Regions from separate parts of the Streptomyces sp. NPDC107550 genome, predicted to be linked through region 3. Evidence: riboswitches for the same ligand, from Rfam matches in the RefSeq annotation. Region 3 holds a riboswitch; each other region holds the start of a gene.

Region 1 (4,649 bases), on a different contig from region 3:
CCAGGAGATGCCCATGGGGTCGCTCCTCTCGTCGGGTCGGGCGCTCGGGCCGGTTTCTCCGGCCCGGCTTCCATGGTGGCGCGCGCGGCGGCCCCGTTCCCAGGGTCGGTGCGCCCCCTTGTCCATGGCCGACGGGCTCCACATGTGCGGGCCGATCGGCCTGTCCTTCGGGTGCCCAAGGTCGGGCGGTCCTCACACGGGAGTGTGGCCGCGCAAGTAGTCGCGTACGGTTTCGGACAGTTCGGCGCCGCCTGCCTCGTCGGGCGCGGCCCAGCGGAGCTGATCAGGCGTCAGGGAGGCTCCCTCGGAAGGGGATTCACTCAGAAGCTGGCATATGACGGCCTGGGTGCCGTCACCGGCCGGGTCGAGCGCCTGGGTGCCGTCGGCGAGGTAGCCGCTCAGCTCGTAGACGACGCGGGCGGCGGCCGCCTGGGCGCTCTCGCCCGGCTCGGCGGTGCCCGAGGGCAGGGCCCAGCCGTGCGCGTCGTGCGTGGCGAGCAGGACCCGCCCGTCGTAGACCACGACCGCCTGGACCGTGGCGCCCGCTCCCTGTGGTGTCGTCATGCCCGCCTCCCCTTGCGCGCGGCGGTCGGCCGCGGCGTCCCGTGCGTCTCCCCGGGCCGTCGCGGCCGGGGGTGCGCGCCCTCGGCCGCTGCGACGAACGGTCCCGTGGGGGCGCGCCGGGTCCCTACCCCGTCAGACGCGGGGCATCCGTGCCGGGCGCGGGGCGTTCGAAGCAGAATGCCCCTGGGTCAGCGCCCCGCGAAGCAGCAGTCGCCGCAGAGGCCGCCGCCGGGGGCGCGGTAGTACAGGCAGCAGCTCCGGCGCCGGAAGGCGAGGCCGGGGCCGTACGTGTGCCCGGTTCCGGCGAGCCGTCCGGTGGTCAGGAGCCGGTCGGCGAGGCCGGTCAGCTCGGGGCGCAGGCCGGGGTGGGCGCGCAGCAGGACGCCCAGGGTGCCGAAGAGCGCGGAGGCGAGGTTGCCGTCGAGCAGACGCGGGGCGACCTTCACGTCGAGGGCGCTCTCCACCGCGTCGAGGGGGCCGGTGACCTGCGCGTACAGGGCGGCGGCGAGGTCGGGCACGGCGTCGGCGCGCAGTCCCTCGGCGCGCGGCAGGCTCAGGGAGGTGCTGTCGGGCCCGGCCCAGCGGACAGCGCGGAGGTCGGGCAGGACGCCGTGCAGGAGGGCGCAGGCGAGGAGCGGCGACCACAGGCGGGCGGCGAGTCCGAGGTGGGCGATCGACACGCCGATACGGGCCTGCGGCGTGGAGTACCGGAGGTTGACGGCGTGCGCCCGCGCGGGGAAACCGGCGGCCAGTGGCTCGGCGGGGGTGGGCTGGTCGCCGGGGTCTGCGGGGGCGGGCGTCGGATCGCCGGGGACGGGCGCCGGATCGCCGACGGTGGGCGGTGTCGCGGGGCGCCGTGCTTCGACGGGCAGGGCGAAGAACCCGCCGAGCGCGGCGACTTCGCGGAGGGCCCTTTCGACTTCCTCGGCGGGCGCGGCTTCCTCGGCGGGCGCGGCTTTCTCGGCGGGCGCGGCGCCGGTGTTCATGACGCCGTCGCCTGGCGGACGCGGCGGGGCGGCTGGAACACGTACAGGTCGAGGGTGCCGGGCATCGGCGCGATGCCGGGGCCTCCGGCGCGTACCCAGGCGGTGATGTCCTCGGTGGCGTCGGCGTCGTTGACGAGGCCGAGCCAGACGGGGCGGCCGCCCGCGGCGCGACCGGCGGCGGAGGGCTGGACGACGATGACGTTCGCCTGGTCGCACACGTCGAGGCACTCGGAGATCCGCACCGGGACGCTCTCGCGCAGGCGGGCCGTCTGCGCCCGGTGGTCGCCGGGGACCTTGACGCTGCCGCAGCAGCAGTCCCGGCAGACGACGACCCCGCTGGGCCGGTCGGCGCGCGCCTCGTCCGTGCCCGTGCCCGCGCGGACGGTCCGCTTCTTCTTCGCCATACGGCGCCTTCCCCTCACCGGGGAGATCCGCCCCGGAATCCGTCGAGGGGGCGGCGGCGTGAGTCTCCTGGCTCTCGGGTCACCGCGGGTCCCGGCCTTCCCGCCCCCTAAGGGACAGTGGCCTGTCGGAACCGGCTCGCCGATCACAGTGGCGGGACCGCGCCGGATTCACACCGGCTTCCTCTTCCCGCCGTCGCCCAATAACGCGCGCCATCCTCTCATGGCGCCTGCCCGCCGCCCCGGGCCGGTCGACCGGTGCGCCCCGGCTCCGGCGGCGGGTGTCAGCTCCTCCTCCCGGCCCGCTGGCTCAGCATGATGACGATGATGCCGACCAGCATCAGCGCGCTCCCGCCGACCGCCACGCCGCTGCGGACCTGCTCGGAGAGGCCGTCCGTGCTCTCGGGCAGGGGGAGGACCAGGAGGGCCATCTGCCAGCACAGCGCGGCGGCGATGACCAACTGGCCCCACCCGTAGAGGCGTGGCCGCAGGACGCGTCCGCGGTTGAACGGCATGACCCACCCCCGCCTGATCGCGGCCACGCCGCAGACGGCGATGAGCAGGGCCAGCACCGTGCCCGGGACCGCGACGAACAGCCTCATGGAACCCCCCTTGGACGTCCGGCGCCTGCCGGACCGGATGGATCATGCCACCCGTTCGGCGGTGACGGCGAGGCCCTGCGTCCAGCGCCACTGTTTCCGCTGTCCCCCTGTTCCCCCTGTTCCCGCGACGCGCGTGCGGGCAGCGGAGGCGTGGCACGTGACGGCGGCCCTGGCAAGGTCGATACTGCCGAGAGCACTCCAGCAGCCGTCCGCCCGAGGCACCGGCCCTGAACTGCACGGACTCAGGGCGGGCGCCCCTCTGCCAGCCTCACCCGGAGGTACGCGTGAAAATGCTGATCAATGTCGCCGAGACCGTCGTCGCCGATGCTCTGCGGGGGATGGCCGCCGCGCATCCCGAGTTGACCGTGGACGTCGAGAACCGCGTCATCCTGCGCCGGGACGCGCCGGTCGCGGGGAAGGTGGCCCTGGTGTCCGGCGGCGGTTCGGGGCACGAGCCGCTGCACGGCGGGTTCGTCGGGCCCGGGATGCTCGCCGCGGCCTGCCCGGGCGAGGTGTTCACCTCCCCGGTGCCCGACCAGATGGTGCGGGCCGCCGCGGCCGTGGACAGCGGGGCGGGCGTCCTGTTCATCGTGAAGAACTACACCGGTGACGTGCTCAACTTCGACATGGCCGCCGAACTCGCCGAGGACGAGGGCATCCAGGTGGCCAAGGTCCTCGTCGACGACGATGTCGCCGTCACCGACAGCCTGTACACCGCCGGGCGGCGCGGGACCGGTGCCACGCTGTTCGTGGAGAAGATCGCGGGCGCGGCGGCGGAGGAGGGCCTGCCGCTGGAGCGGGTGGAGGCCATCGCCCGTCAGGTGAACGCGAGTTCGCGCAGTTTCGGCGTGGCGCTCAGCGCGTGCAGTACGCCGGCGAAGGGCTCCCCCACCTTCGATCTGCCGCCCGGGGAACTGGAGTTGGGCGTCGGCATCCACGGTGAGCCGGGCCGGGAGCGGCGGGCGATGATGACCTCGGGCGAGATCGCGGACTTCGCCGTGAACGCCGTCCTGGAGGACCTGAACCCCACGGCGCCCGTCCTCGTCCTCGTCAACGGCATGGGCGCGACACCCCTGTTGGAGCTGTACGGGTTCAACGCCGAGGTCCAGCGCGTCCTTACGGAGCGGGGGGTGCCGGTCGCCCGCACGCTCGTCGGCAACTACGTCACGTCCCTCGACATGGCCGGCGCCTCGGTCACCCTGTGCCAGGCCGACGAGGAGATCCTGCGGCTGTGGGACGCGCCGGTCAGCACGGCGGGCCTGCGCTGGGGCATGTGAGCCACGCACTTACGTACCTACGTACTTACCTACCTACGAAGCAAGGAGTTCACGTGCTCGACGCCGACTTCTTCCGGCGCTGGATGGCGACGACCGCCGAGGCGGTGGACCGTGAGGCCGCTCACCTCACCGACCTCGACTCCCCCATCGGCGACGCCGACCACGGCAGCAATCTGCAACGCGGGTTCACGGCCGTGAAGAACGTCCTCGACAAGGAGGCCCCGGACACGCCGGGTGTCGTACTCACCCTGGCGGGGCGCCAGTTGATCTCGACGGTGGGCGGCGCGTCCGGCCCGCTGTACGGGACGCTGCTGCGGCGCACCGGCAAGGCGCTCGGAGACGCTACCGAGGTCGAACCGGCCGCGCTGGCAGGGGCGTTGCGCACGGGCGTGGACGCGGTGGCGGCGCTGGGCGGGGCGGCGCCGGGCGACAAGACGATGCTCGACGCGCTCGTCCCGGCAGTAGGAGCCCTGGAGGACGGGGACTTCGCGGCGGCGCGGGAGGCGGCGGCGCACGGCGCGGCGGCGACGACGCCGTTGCAGGCGCGCAAGGGGCGGGCCAGTTATCTCGGTGAGCGCAGCATCGGGCATCAGGACCCGGGGGCGACGTCGGCGGCGCTGCTGTTCGCCGCGCTGGCCGAGACCGCTGAGGGGCGGGACTGATGAGTGACCCGGGCAAGGCGGTCGGCATCGTGCTGGTGTCGCACAGCGAGGAGGTCGCGGAGTCGGTGGCGCGGCTCGCGGTCGGGCTCGCCGGGGGCGGCGGCTCGGCGGCCGTCGCGGCGGCGGGCGGCACGGAGGACGGGGGGCTCGGCACCAG
Region 2 (4,649 bases), on a different contig from region 3:
GGCCGAAGACCTCGCCGAAGTAGCGGGCCTCGACGGTCGCCACGTGCTTGACCAGCCCGAGCAGGGAGGTCCCTGTCGCGGTCAGCGGGCGGCGTACGTCGTAGTCGGACAGGCCCTCCAGCTTCCAGAGGAGCACTTCGCGGTCCCTGCGCAGCCTCCTGCGCAGGGACTCCTTCGCAATCTCGTCGTCCACTGGCTGCGCCCCCTACCGGGCCGGGCGGCGGAGGAGGTAGGTGTCCATGATCCAGCCGTGCTTCTCGCGGGCCTCCGTGCGGGTGCGGCTGATGTGGTCGCGTACCTCGTGCAGGGGGCCCGCGATGAGGAGTTCGTCGGGGGTGCCGAGGTAGGCGCCCCAGTAGATCCACAGGTCCTCGTCCTCGACCTGTGTGAACGACTCGTGGGCGTCGAGCATGACGACGATGTCCCCGTCGTCGTCCCGGCCGAGGTCGGGGAGGCGGCGGGCGGGCGTGATGTGGACGGGCCGGCCGACCTGGTTCAGCGGGATGCGGTGCCGGGCGGTGAGGGAGGCGACGCTCGTGATGCCCGGGATCACCTCGACGGAGACGGCGAGCGCGCCCCGGCTCTCGATGTCGCCGAGGATGCCGAGCGTGCTGTCGTACAGGGACGGGTCGCCCCACACGAGGAACGCGCCGGTCTCCCCCGCCGCCAGTTCCTCGCGCATGGCCCGCTCGAAGATCTCCCCGCGCCGCTCGCGCCAGTCCTGGACGGCGGCCATGTAGGCGCCGCGGTCCATGGGCCGCCGGTCGCGGCTCGGGTCCTCGACCTCGACGACGCGGTACGGGCCCTGCGCGTGCTCCGCGATCATGTCGTGCCGCAGGTCGGTGAGGGACGCCTTGTGGGGGCCCTTGCCGACGATGAAGAAGACGTCCGTGCGCCGGATCGCCTTCACCGCCTGGAGCGTGAGGTGGTCGGGATCGCCCGAACCGATGCCGATGACGAGGATCGCGCGCTGTTCCGTACCCATGCGTACAGTCTCCCAGGGATGTCGCGGCGGCCCGACCCGGGCCGCCGCTCTCGGGCCGGATCACGGCCCGGCCCCACCCTCGTGTGCGGAAGGAGCCGTGGTGACCCGGCGTGTGGTGTTCGTCTCTCCGGCGCTGAACGCGTCGCTGCGGCAGGCCCGTTTCGACGACGGGGCGCCGCTGGACGCGTCCGGCCGTGCGGCGGCGCTCGCGGCGGCCGGGGCGCTGCCGGTGCCCGACGACGCGGTGCGGTCCGGCAGTCGCCGCTGCCGGGAGACCGCCGAGGCGCTCGGGCTCGGCGCGGCGCGCTGCCTCGACGCGCTGGCCGCGCCGGACGCCGGCCGCTGGCGGGGCCTGACCCTGGCCGAGGTGGGCGAGGCGGAGCCGCTGGAGCTGGCCCGCTGGCTCGCCGACCCGCGACACGGCGCCGGGGGCGGCGAGTCCGTCGCCGATGTGTGCGCCCGGGTGGGGCGCTGGCTGGACGCGGAGGTGTCCGGCGCGGGGCGCGTCGTCGCCGTGGTGGAGCCGGAGATCGTGCGGGCGGCGCTGGTCCACGCGTTCGGCGCACCCCTGTCGGCGTACTGGCGCTGTGACGTGGCGCCGCTGAGCACCTGCGAGTTGAGCGGCCGGGCCGGCCGCTGGAACGTCCGGCTCGGCGCGCCGCTCGGCGCCCCGGGCGCGCACGGCTGAGGGGACCCGGCGGACACCGGACCCCCTCGTCGCCGTACGCACCCTCGTGGACAGAGCCGTACGTGCGGTCGTACGCCTCAGCGCGCGGCCGGCACCGCGCGGGCGGCGGCCTGCTTCGGCTGGAGCAGGCGGTGCGCCAACTCCCCGAAGACCAGGCCGAATCCGCCCCACATGACGACCTGCATGGCGAGCGCCGACAGGCGGAACCGCCACAGCAGGGCGGCCGGGAAGTGCGCGGGCACCTCGTCGACCACGGGCAGGAACTGATAGGCGAGGCCGACGACGACGGCGAAGCCGAGCACCGCGGCGACGGTGGCCCACCACGTGCCGAGCCGGGGCACGAGCCGCTTGCCGAGGAGGGTCGCCCCGACGGCCAGCAGGACGCTGAGGACCATCATCAGGAAGTACAGGGTGGTCCGCTTGCCGATGGTGTCGCCGCTGCCGACGGCCGGCGGGTTCGCCGGGTACTTCAGAAACGGGACGACGTACACGGCCAGCAGGGCGCAGCCGGACAGCAGCAGCGCCGTGGCGCGGGGGCTGAACCGGCCCACCCGGCCGAGGGCGAAGCAGTAGGCGAGCGCGGCGATCCCGCCGAAGGAGACGCCGTAGACGAGGACGCCGGTGGCGAGTCCCGCCGTCGACTGGAGGCTGCGGGAGACGAGTTCGGCCTCCTCGCCGCCGTGCGAGTGAGCGGCGTGCGACTCCTCGAAGCCGATCGCCTTGTCGACGTTCGGCTCACCGAGCCAGTAGGCGATGACGAGGGCGAGCACGCCGGCGGCCAGGCCGGCGAGCATGCCCCGCACCAGCAGGTTGCGGACAGTGGTGGAGTTCATGAGGTGCGCGGTCCCTACGGGTCAGTGGCAGGGGAAACCGAGCAGGTGACGGGCGTCGTGGACCCATTCGTGGACGTCGGTGCCGTTGAAGACGGAGGTGGCGCCCTGTTCGGCGCCGACGAAGTAGAGCAGGACCAGCATCAGGATGCCGAAGAATACGGCCCACGGGGCGATGGCCTTGAGCGGGAGCTTGACCGGTGCGGCGGGCGTGGTGGTCGGCTGGGCGACAGACTGCGCCATGGCGGAGCCTCCTTCGGGAGTTCGCGTCCCATATCGGTGGTGCACAGAGACGACAGCCACGGGTCTGACTCGCGGTGGCCCAAAGAGCCGTTCCGCATACAGTGGCGCGACCGTGCCGGATTCTCACCGGCTTCCGTCGTGCCGTCGTCGACAACTCACTGAAGGTACCGCCTGTCGGGTGCATGGCCAAGATGGGCCCTGTCACAGCCGCCCGGTGACAGACCCGTGACAAAAACGGGGGCAACGGGTGTGGCGTACCGCGTGTCGTACAAGGCGGCCAATACAAACAGACGTGACCGAACCGCACAGACTTGTGCGTCACCGACATGTGTCATGTCATGCCGACATGGGGGAAGTACCGATGAGAGCATCCCGCACCGCGACCGCCCCGCACGCGCCGACCGACCCGCACGCCACGACCACCCCGCTCACGCCGACCGACCCGCAGACCACGACTGCCGTCCCGGCCCGCTCCCGGCTGCGGGCGCGGCGCGCGCTGCTCGCGGCGGCGGCCACCGTGGGCGCCGTGACCGCGGTCGCCGCGGCGACCGTCCCGGCGGCCGCCGTCACCGACCCGCGTTTCCTGTCCGCCTCCGAGCTGCCCCCGCACCCCTCGTCCCCGTGGACGGCGGGCCCGATCACCTCCGGGCAGCCCGACCCGCTCCCGATGTGTTACGGCGAGGCGCTGCCCTCGACGACGATGCACCGCTTCTACCGCACCGACCTCGACACCAACGCCCTCCAGGTGACGGTCGTCGAGCGCAGCGCGCAGCGGGCCGCCGACTTCGCGGCGCTGCTGCGCAAGGATCTGACGGGCTGCGCGAAGAAGCTGATGCAGCAGGACCCGCAGGTGAAGGCCACGCAGAAGAACTACGGCCGGATCGCTGTGAAGGACGGCGCGACGGTGTACGGCGTGCACACGACGACGTCCGGCGGCTCGTCCGACATCCACCTGTTCTCGGTGGGCCGCGACGGCAACGTCGTGACGGTCGTCCAGTGGGGCGAGATGGGCTCCTACGCGGATGCCCCGGTGGCCGCGTTCAAGAAGACGACGGTCACCGCGGTGAACAAGCTGAGCTGACCGCCGGCCAGGGGGGCGGTCGCGTACGCGGGTCACGACACCGGCGTACGTGACCGCCCTCGCCGTATGCCCGGCAGCGAACCGGGGCGGGCCCCAGGGCGACTCAGCGGGTCTCGCCCGTCCGGGTCGAGAGGGGCGCCCAGGTGTAGCGCACGCGCACCCCGTGATCGCCGAGCCAGGCCGCCTCGCGGTGGCGCAGTTCGTGCGCGCACTCCGGGGCGATGGCGCTCGGCCAGCGGACGAGGACCGCGCCGACGTCCCCCTCGCGGGCGAGCTGTCGCACGCGCCGCCAGCCGCTGCGGCGGGCCGGGTCGGGTTCTCCGTAGGTGTCGGTGACGACCTCGGTGATGGTCAGCCCGCGCTCGCGGGCGAACGCCTCGCCTTCGGACAGCGCGCACTGCGCGGCGGCGCCGGGGGCGCCGGGGGCGCGGTCGGCGCACACGTACAGCACGACGGGGGTAGCGGTTTCGCCGTGGGGGGTCATGGCTGCCTTCTGCTAGGAGGACCGAGGAGTCGGGACTCCTCGCACCGTGTGGGGACGGAAAGGGACGGGGCGGGGCGGCTGCCCCGCCGTGCCGGTCCGCGCGCGGGCCGGTCGACCGGTCACGTCAGGAGTGGGCCGTCAACTCGGCCCAGACGACCTTGCCTTCGGCGCGGGTGGAGCGTGCCGAGCCCCAGCTCTCGGCGAGCTGCTGGACGAGGAAGAGGCCGCGTCCGCCCTCCTCGCCGGGGCCCGCGAGGTGCTCGGGGGCCCGGACCGGGGTGGGGCCGTCGTCGTGGAGTTCGATCCGTAGGCGCCGCTCGTCGTCGGTGAGCGTGAGG
Region 3 (4,649 bases):
TCGGCGCGGGCGGACAGGACGAGTACGAGGCTGGTGAAAGCCGACAGTACGTACTGCACGGCGACCCCGGCGAGGACGAGCCGTCCCGCGGTCATGGTGCCGCCGCGCCGGGCGAGGGCGTACACGACGACGAGGGCGCCCATCGAGCCGAGGAACGCGGCGACGGGCAGCGCCACGCTGGTCGCCGCGCCCGCGCCGACGCCGAGCGCGATGACGAGGACGGCGCCGCAGGAGGCCCCGGAGGACGCGCCGAGCAGATAGGGGTCGGCGAGCGGGTTGCGGACGACGGCTTGCAGGACCGTTCCGGCGACGGCGAGTCCGGCGCCGACGACGACGGCGAGGACGACGCGCGGCAGTCGCACGTCCCACACGATGGAGGCGAACGCGCCGCTGTCCTCGCCGCCGAGGAGGATGCCGAGGAGGATGCCGAGGACGCGGCCGGGCGGGATGCGGACGGATCCGAAGGCGAGCCCCGCGAGCGCCGCCGCGCACAGGGCGGCGGCGAGCGCGGTCACGAGCAGCGGGAACGCGGTCCGGGTGCGGGCGCTCACTTCGCGCCGGGGTGGAGCTGGTCCGCGAGGTCCGCGACGGCGTCGGCGGCGCGGACGCCGAGGACGGCCGAGGACAGCGGCAGCACCGCGAACCGCTTGTGGCGGACGGCGGGGACGTCCGCGAGCGCGGGGTCGTCCAACAGGCGCTTCTTCTTCGCGGCGACGGAGGTGCCGCCGTAGTCGTAGATGACGATGACGTCGGGCTTGCGGTCGATGACGCGCTCCCAGGAGACGTCGGCGAAGGACTTGTCGAGGTCGGCGAAGACGTTGCGGCCGCCGGCGCGGCGGATCAGGTCGTCGCCGAGCCCGGCGCCGCCCGCCGTGAACGCGCTGGACTCCCCCGAGTCGTAGACGAACACCGAGACGGGCCGGGCGCCCTTGAGGCGGCGGGCGACCGCGTCGAGCCGGCCGTCGATGCGGTCGATGAGGCGTTCGCCGCGCTCGCGCACCGCGAACGTGCGGGCGACCTGGCGTATCTCGGTGCGCAGGTCGCCGACGCCGACGTGACCGGCCGGGCAGTTCTCGCGGTTGAGCCGGGTGTGGATCCCCGCTTTCTCCAGGCTTTCGCGGTCGCGCCCTGAGCCCTTGTCGAAGGCGCTGGCGTAGCCGCCGTACACGAAGTCGGGGTCGGCGCCGAGGAGTTCCTCCTTGGAGGGGTACTCCTTGGCCAGCACAGGGATCTTCTCGTACGCCTTCTTGTACGCGGGCTCGATCCGGTCGTCGAGGTAGGCGGTGCCGGCCATGCGCTTCTGGAGACCGAGGGCGAGCATGACCTCGGTGGCGTGCTGGTTGAGGGTGACGGCGCGCCGGGGCGGCTCCTGGAAGGTGGTGCGCACACCGCAGTTGGTGACGGTGTACGGGAAACCGGGCGCCGCGCCCGCCTTCTTCGCGTCGCCGTGGGCGCCGGTGCCGCAGGCGGCGAGCGGCAGCAGGAGCAGGGACGTCAGGAGCGCGCGCGAGGCTGCGCCGATGCGGGGCATGCGGTGCCTTTCCGGGGGATGTCCTCGTCCCCTGGTCGGTGCGGAAAGGCGGCAGGTCAGTGTCTGGCTCCCGGGCGTCGCGTGCGGCGCGACGACCGGTCACAGTGGCGGGACCGCACCGGATTCGCACCGGTTTCCTGGCCCTGACCGCCTGGGTGGAGTGGTGACAGTGTGCCAGACGGGTGTTCGACCTTCGCGGGAGGTCCACACGGGAGGTCCACACGGGAGGTCCGCACGGGCGGGCACGCGGTCCCACGGGTGTGCGCGCGGGCATGAGGAAGCCCCGGCCGTGACGGGGGACCACGGCCGGGGCGGCTTGGGAGTGGGCACGGATGGCGGTCGCCTCTCGGCGGGGGGCTCCGCAGGGCTTCAGCCGAACGATCTTCCCTGCGGGCTATAGGTGAGGCCCGGGGACACTGTTCCATCCGTGTCCACGGTGGGTTCAACGGGCGGGGCCCCCTTGTTGTTCCCCGCCTTCCGGAAGCGGCCGGTGAGGTACGTCACGCCTGGCCGGGACCGTAGGCTGCGCTGGTGATCTTCGCTTCCGCCCGCCGTGTCCGCGCGGCGCTCGGCCTCGCCCTGGCCGCCGCCGTCCTGCTCGGCGGGTGCGCCGCGCCTTCCTCACCCACTTCCCCGTCCGCTTCCTCCTCCACGGACGGGCCGCCCCGGGTGCGGATGCCGGTGGCGGACGCGGACTTCGACTATCAGATCGGCGGCGCCTACCGCCCGCCCTCGGGTGTGCGCGCGCTCTCCCGCGACCGCACGGACCGTCCGGCGCCCGGCCTCTACAACGTCTGTTACGTCAATGCCTTCCAGGCGCAGCCGGACGCGCTCGGCTGGTGGCGGCGCACCCATCCGGACCTGCTGCTGCGCGACGGCAAGGGCGCGCTCGTCATCGACGAGGACTGGAACGAGGCGCTGCTCGACCTCTCGACGGCCGCCAAGCGGGAACGGCTGGCGCGGATCGTGGGGCGGTGGATCGACGGCTGCGCGGACGCCGGTTTCCAGGCGGTGGAGCCGGACAACCTGGACTCCTACCAGCGCTCCGACGGCCTGCTGCGGGCCGGGGACGCGGCGGCGTTCGCGCGGCTGCTGACCGCGCGGGCGCACGCGGCGGGGCTCGCGGCCGGGCAGAAGAACACGGCCGAACTGCTGCCCCGGCACTCCGCCATGGGCTTCGACTTCGCTGTCGCCGAGGAGTGCGCCCGCTACGACGAGTGCGGGGCGTACGCGGACACGTACGACGACCGCGTCTTCGTCATCGAGTACCGCGCGGCCGACTTCACGCGCGCGTGCCGCGCGTGGGGCCCGCGCCTGTCGATCGTGCTCCGGGACCGCGATGTGCGGCCGGCCGGGGCGGACGGGTATGTGCGGCGCGGGTGTTGAGCCCGAACCCGATGCCGAGGGCGCGTCTCGGCGCCTCCGCGCGGCCGACCGTCCAGCTCAGGGCGCCCGGTCGGGGTCGGTCGCGGGGCACACCTCGGCGGCTGAGCGCGGGCTCCCGATCAGCTCAGGACGCCCGGTCGGGGTCGGTCGCGGGGGGGCACACCTCGGCGGCGGCTGAGCACGGGGCGGGCGGTCAGCTCAGGGCGTCGAGGCGGCGGCGGACCGCTTCCAGGGCGCCCGGTCTGCGGCCCGGTACGCGTGCGCGCAGGGCGGTGAGCGCGGGGGCGTGCGCGCGGGCGCGGGCCGGGTCGGCGAGCTGCTCCCACTGGTGATGGGCGCGGTCCACGGCGGCCTCCACGTCCTCGTCGCCGGGTTCCTCGCCGCGCGACAGGCGGGCGTGGGCGACGGCGGCCCACAGTTCGAAGCTGCGGTCGGGCTCCCGCGCCAGACGGGCGAGGTCCGCCCGGACCTCCAGCCAGTGGATGGCCTGCGGCGACCCGGCGCCGTGGGTGCGCAGCGCCTCGCTCTCCCACAGCGCGGCGATGGCGGCGGCCTCCCCGTGCCGCCCGGCCTGCGCGGCGGCGAGCAGCGCCGGGTGCGGGTCGTCGGCGGCGGTGGCGGTGGCCTGCGGTGCGGGGGCGGCGCCGGGGGCGTGCGGCGCGGGCCGGGTCTCCTGCGGGGCCGAGGCGTCGTGCGCGGGCGCGTGCTCCGGTACGGGGATGGAGGGCGCCGGCGCCGAGCTCGTACGGGGTGCGGTAGGCGCTGGGGCCTGGGCCTGAGGTCGGGCGGGGGTGCTGGTCGGGCGGGGCGGGGCAGCGGGCGCCGGGGGTGTCGTCGGGGCGTGGCCCGCGTACGGCTTCCCGACGCCCGTACCCGTACCCGTACCGGTGCCGGTGTCGGCAGGCGTGCCGGGGGCCTGGGCGTCGGCGGGCTCCCCCGCACCCCCGTTGACCGGCACCGGGGCCGCCGCTGTGAACCCGGGCACCGTGGACGCGGCGGGCATCCCGGGGGCCGGTGACGTGGGAAACGCGGGGCGCGCGAGCCCGGCGGAGTGCCCCTCCTCCGCCTGACGCGAGAACCCCGCCCCCGGCGCCTGGGACACGGGCGCGGGCATGGGCGCAGGAGGCTCCCCCGCGCCCTGGCCGGAAACCGCCGCTTGACCGGGCAGCACAGCGGTCCCCGCCACTCCCACGGAGCCGGCGACCGGCACCGGAGCGGCGGAGACCGCCCCGGGCACCTGCTGCTCCCCGTACCCGACCGCAGGCACCTGCACCTCCCCGTACCCGCCCCCGGCATGGGCCCCCAACGGCGCCCCGAGGGCCAGGAACAGGGCGTCCGGCGCGCCCGAGCGAGCCGCGGCCGTCTCGTGCAGGCGGGGCTGGGCCGGGCGGTCGCCGGACCGCCAGATGTCCGCGTACGCCCGCAGATAGTCCGGCAGGGCGACCGTGCGGCGCGGCGGGGGCGGGGTGAGGCGCCCGAAGACGCGGACGCCGTGCCCGAGGCCGAGCCCGCCGGAGCGGACGTGGTCCCAGGCGGCGGTGTCGGTGACGAGGTCCAGGACGAGGGTGGTGGTGTCGGGGCGGCGCAGCGCGAGTTCGCCGGTGAGCCAGTGCCAGGGCAGCGCGGTGTAGCGCAGGGTGGAGGCGGTGCTGCGGGCGAGCCCGAAGTGCAGCAGGCGCTGGCGGTGGTCGAGGTGGAGCTGCCCGGTGACGTACAGGTGCAGCGGTCCGGG

The links. Region 3 has a riboswitch for cobalamin ahead of ACZ7LY_RS13840 (ABC transporter substrate-binding protein). Riboswitches for the same ligand answer to the same signal wherever they lie in the genome.
Region 1: another riboswitch for cobalamin. It lies ahead of ACZ7LY_RS24220 ((2Fe-2S) ferredoxin domain-containing protein); the one in region 3 lies ahead of ACZ7LY_RS13840 (ABC transporter substrate-binding protein).
Region 2: another riboswitch for cobalamin. It lies ahead of ACZ7LY_RS19190 (CbtB domain-containing protein); the one in region 3 lies ahead of ACZ7LY_RS13840 (ABC transporter substrate-binding protein).

Annotation. Positions count from the first base shown of each region.
Region 1 is NZ_JBVKBC010000020.1:106,306-110,954, reverse strand. Features, by position in the region: gene ACZ7LY_RS24235 (ATP-binding protein) at 1-15, opposite strand, end outside; gene ACZ7LY_RS24230 (NUDIX domain-containing protein) at 193-564, opposite strand; gene ACZ7LY_RS24225 ((2Fe-2S)-binding protein) at 753-1,550, opposite strand; gene ACZ7LY_RS24220 ((2Fe-2S) ferredoxin domain-containing protein) at 1,547-1,954, opposite strand; cobalamin riboswitch at 2,015-2,138, opposite strand; gene ACZ7LY_RS24215 (hypothetical protein) at 2,236-2,553, opposite strand; gene dhaK (dihydroxyacetone kinase subunit DhaK) at 2,838-3,830, shown strand; gene dhaL (dihydroxyacetone kinase subunit DhaL) at 3,884-4,492, shown strand; gene ACZ7LY_RS24200 (PTS-dependent dihydroxyacetone kinase phosphotransferase subunit DhaM) at 4,492-4,649, shown strand, end outside.
Region 2 is NZ_JBVKBC010000013.1:72,861-77,509, forward strand. Features, by position in the region: gene ACZ7LY_RS19170 (DinB family protein) at 1-193, opposite strand, end outside; gene cobF (precorrin-6A synthase (deacetylating)) at 206-985, opposite strand; gene ACZ7LY_RS19180 (histidine phosphatase family protein) at 1,086-1,673, shown strand; gene ACZ7LY_RS19185 (CbtA family protein) at 1,751-2,506, opposite strand; gene ACZ7LY_RS19190 (CbtB domain-containing protein) at 2,528-2,746, opposite strand; cobalamin riboswitch at 2,785-2,929, opposite strand; gene ACZ7LY_RS19195 (hypothetical protein) at 3,108-3,827, shown strand; gene ACZ7LY_RS19200 (recombinase family protein) at 3,931-4,311, opposite strand; gene ACZ7LY_RS19205 (ATP-binding protein) at 4,436-4,649, opposite strand, start outside.
Region 3 is NZ_JBVKBC010000008.1:71,328-75,976, reverse strand. Features, by position in the region: gene ACZ7LY_RS13845 (FecCD family ABC transporter permease) at 1-551, opposite strand, end outside; gene ACZ7LY_RS13840 (ABC transporter substrate-binding protein) at 548-1,531, opposite strand; cobalamin riboswitch at 1,569-1,725, opposite strand; gene ACZ7LY_RS13835 (endo alpha-1,4 polygalactosaminidase) at 2,060-2,917, shown strand; gene ACZ7LY_RS13830 (hypothetical protein) at 3,111-4,649, opposite strand, start outside.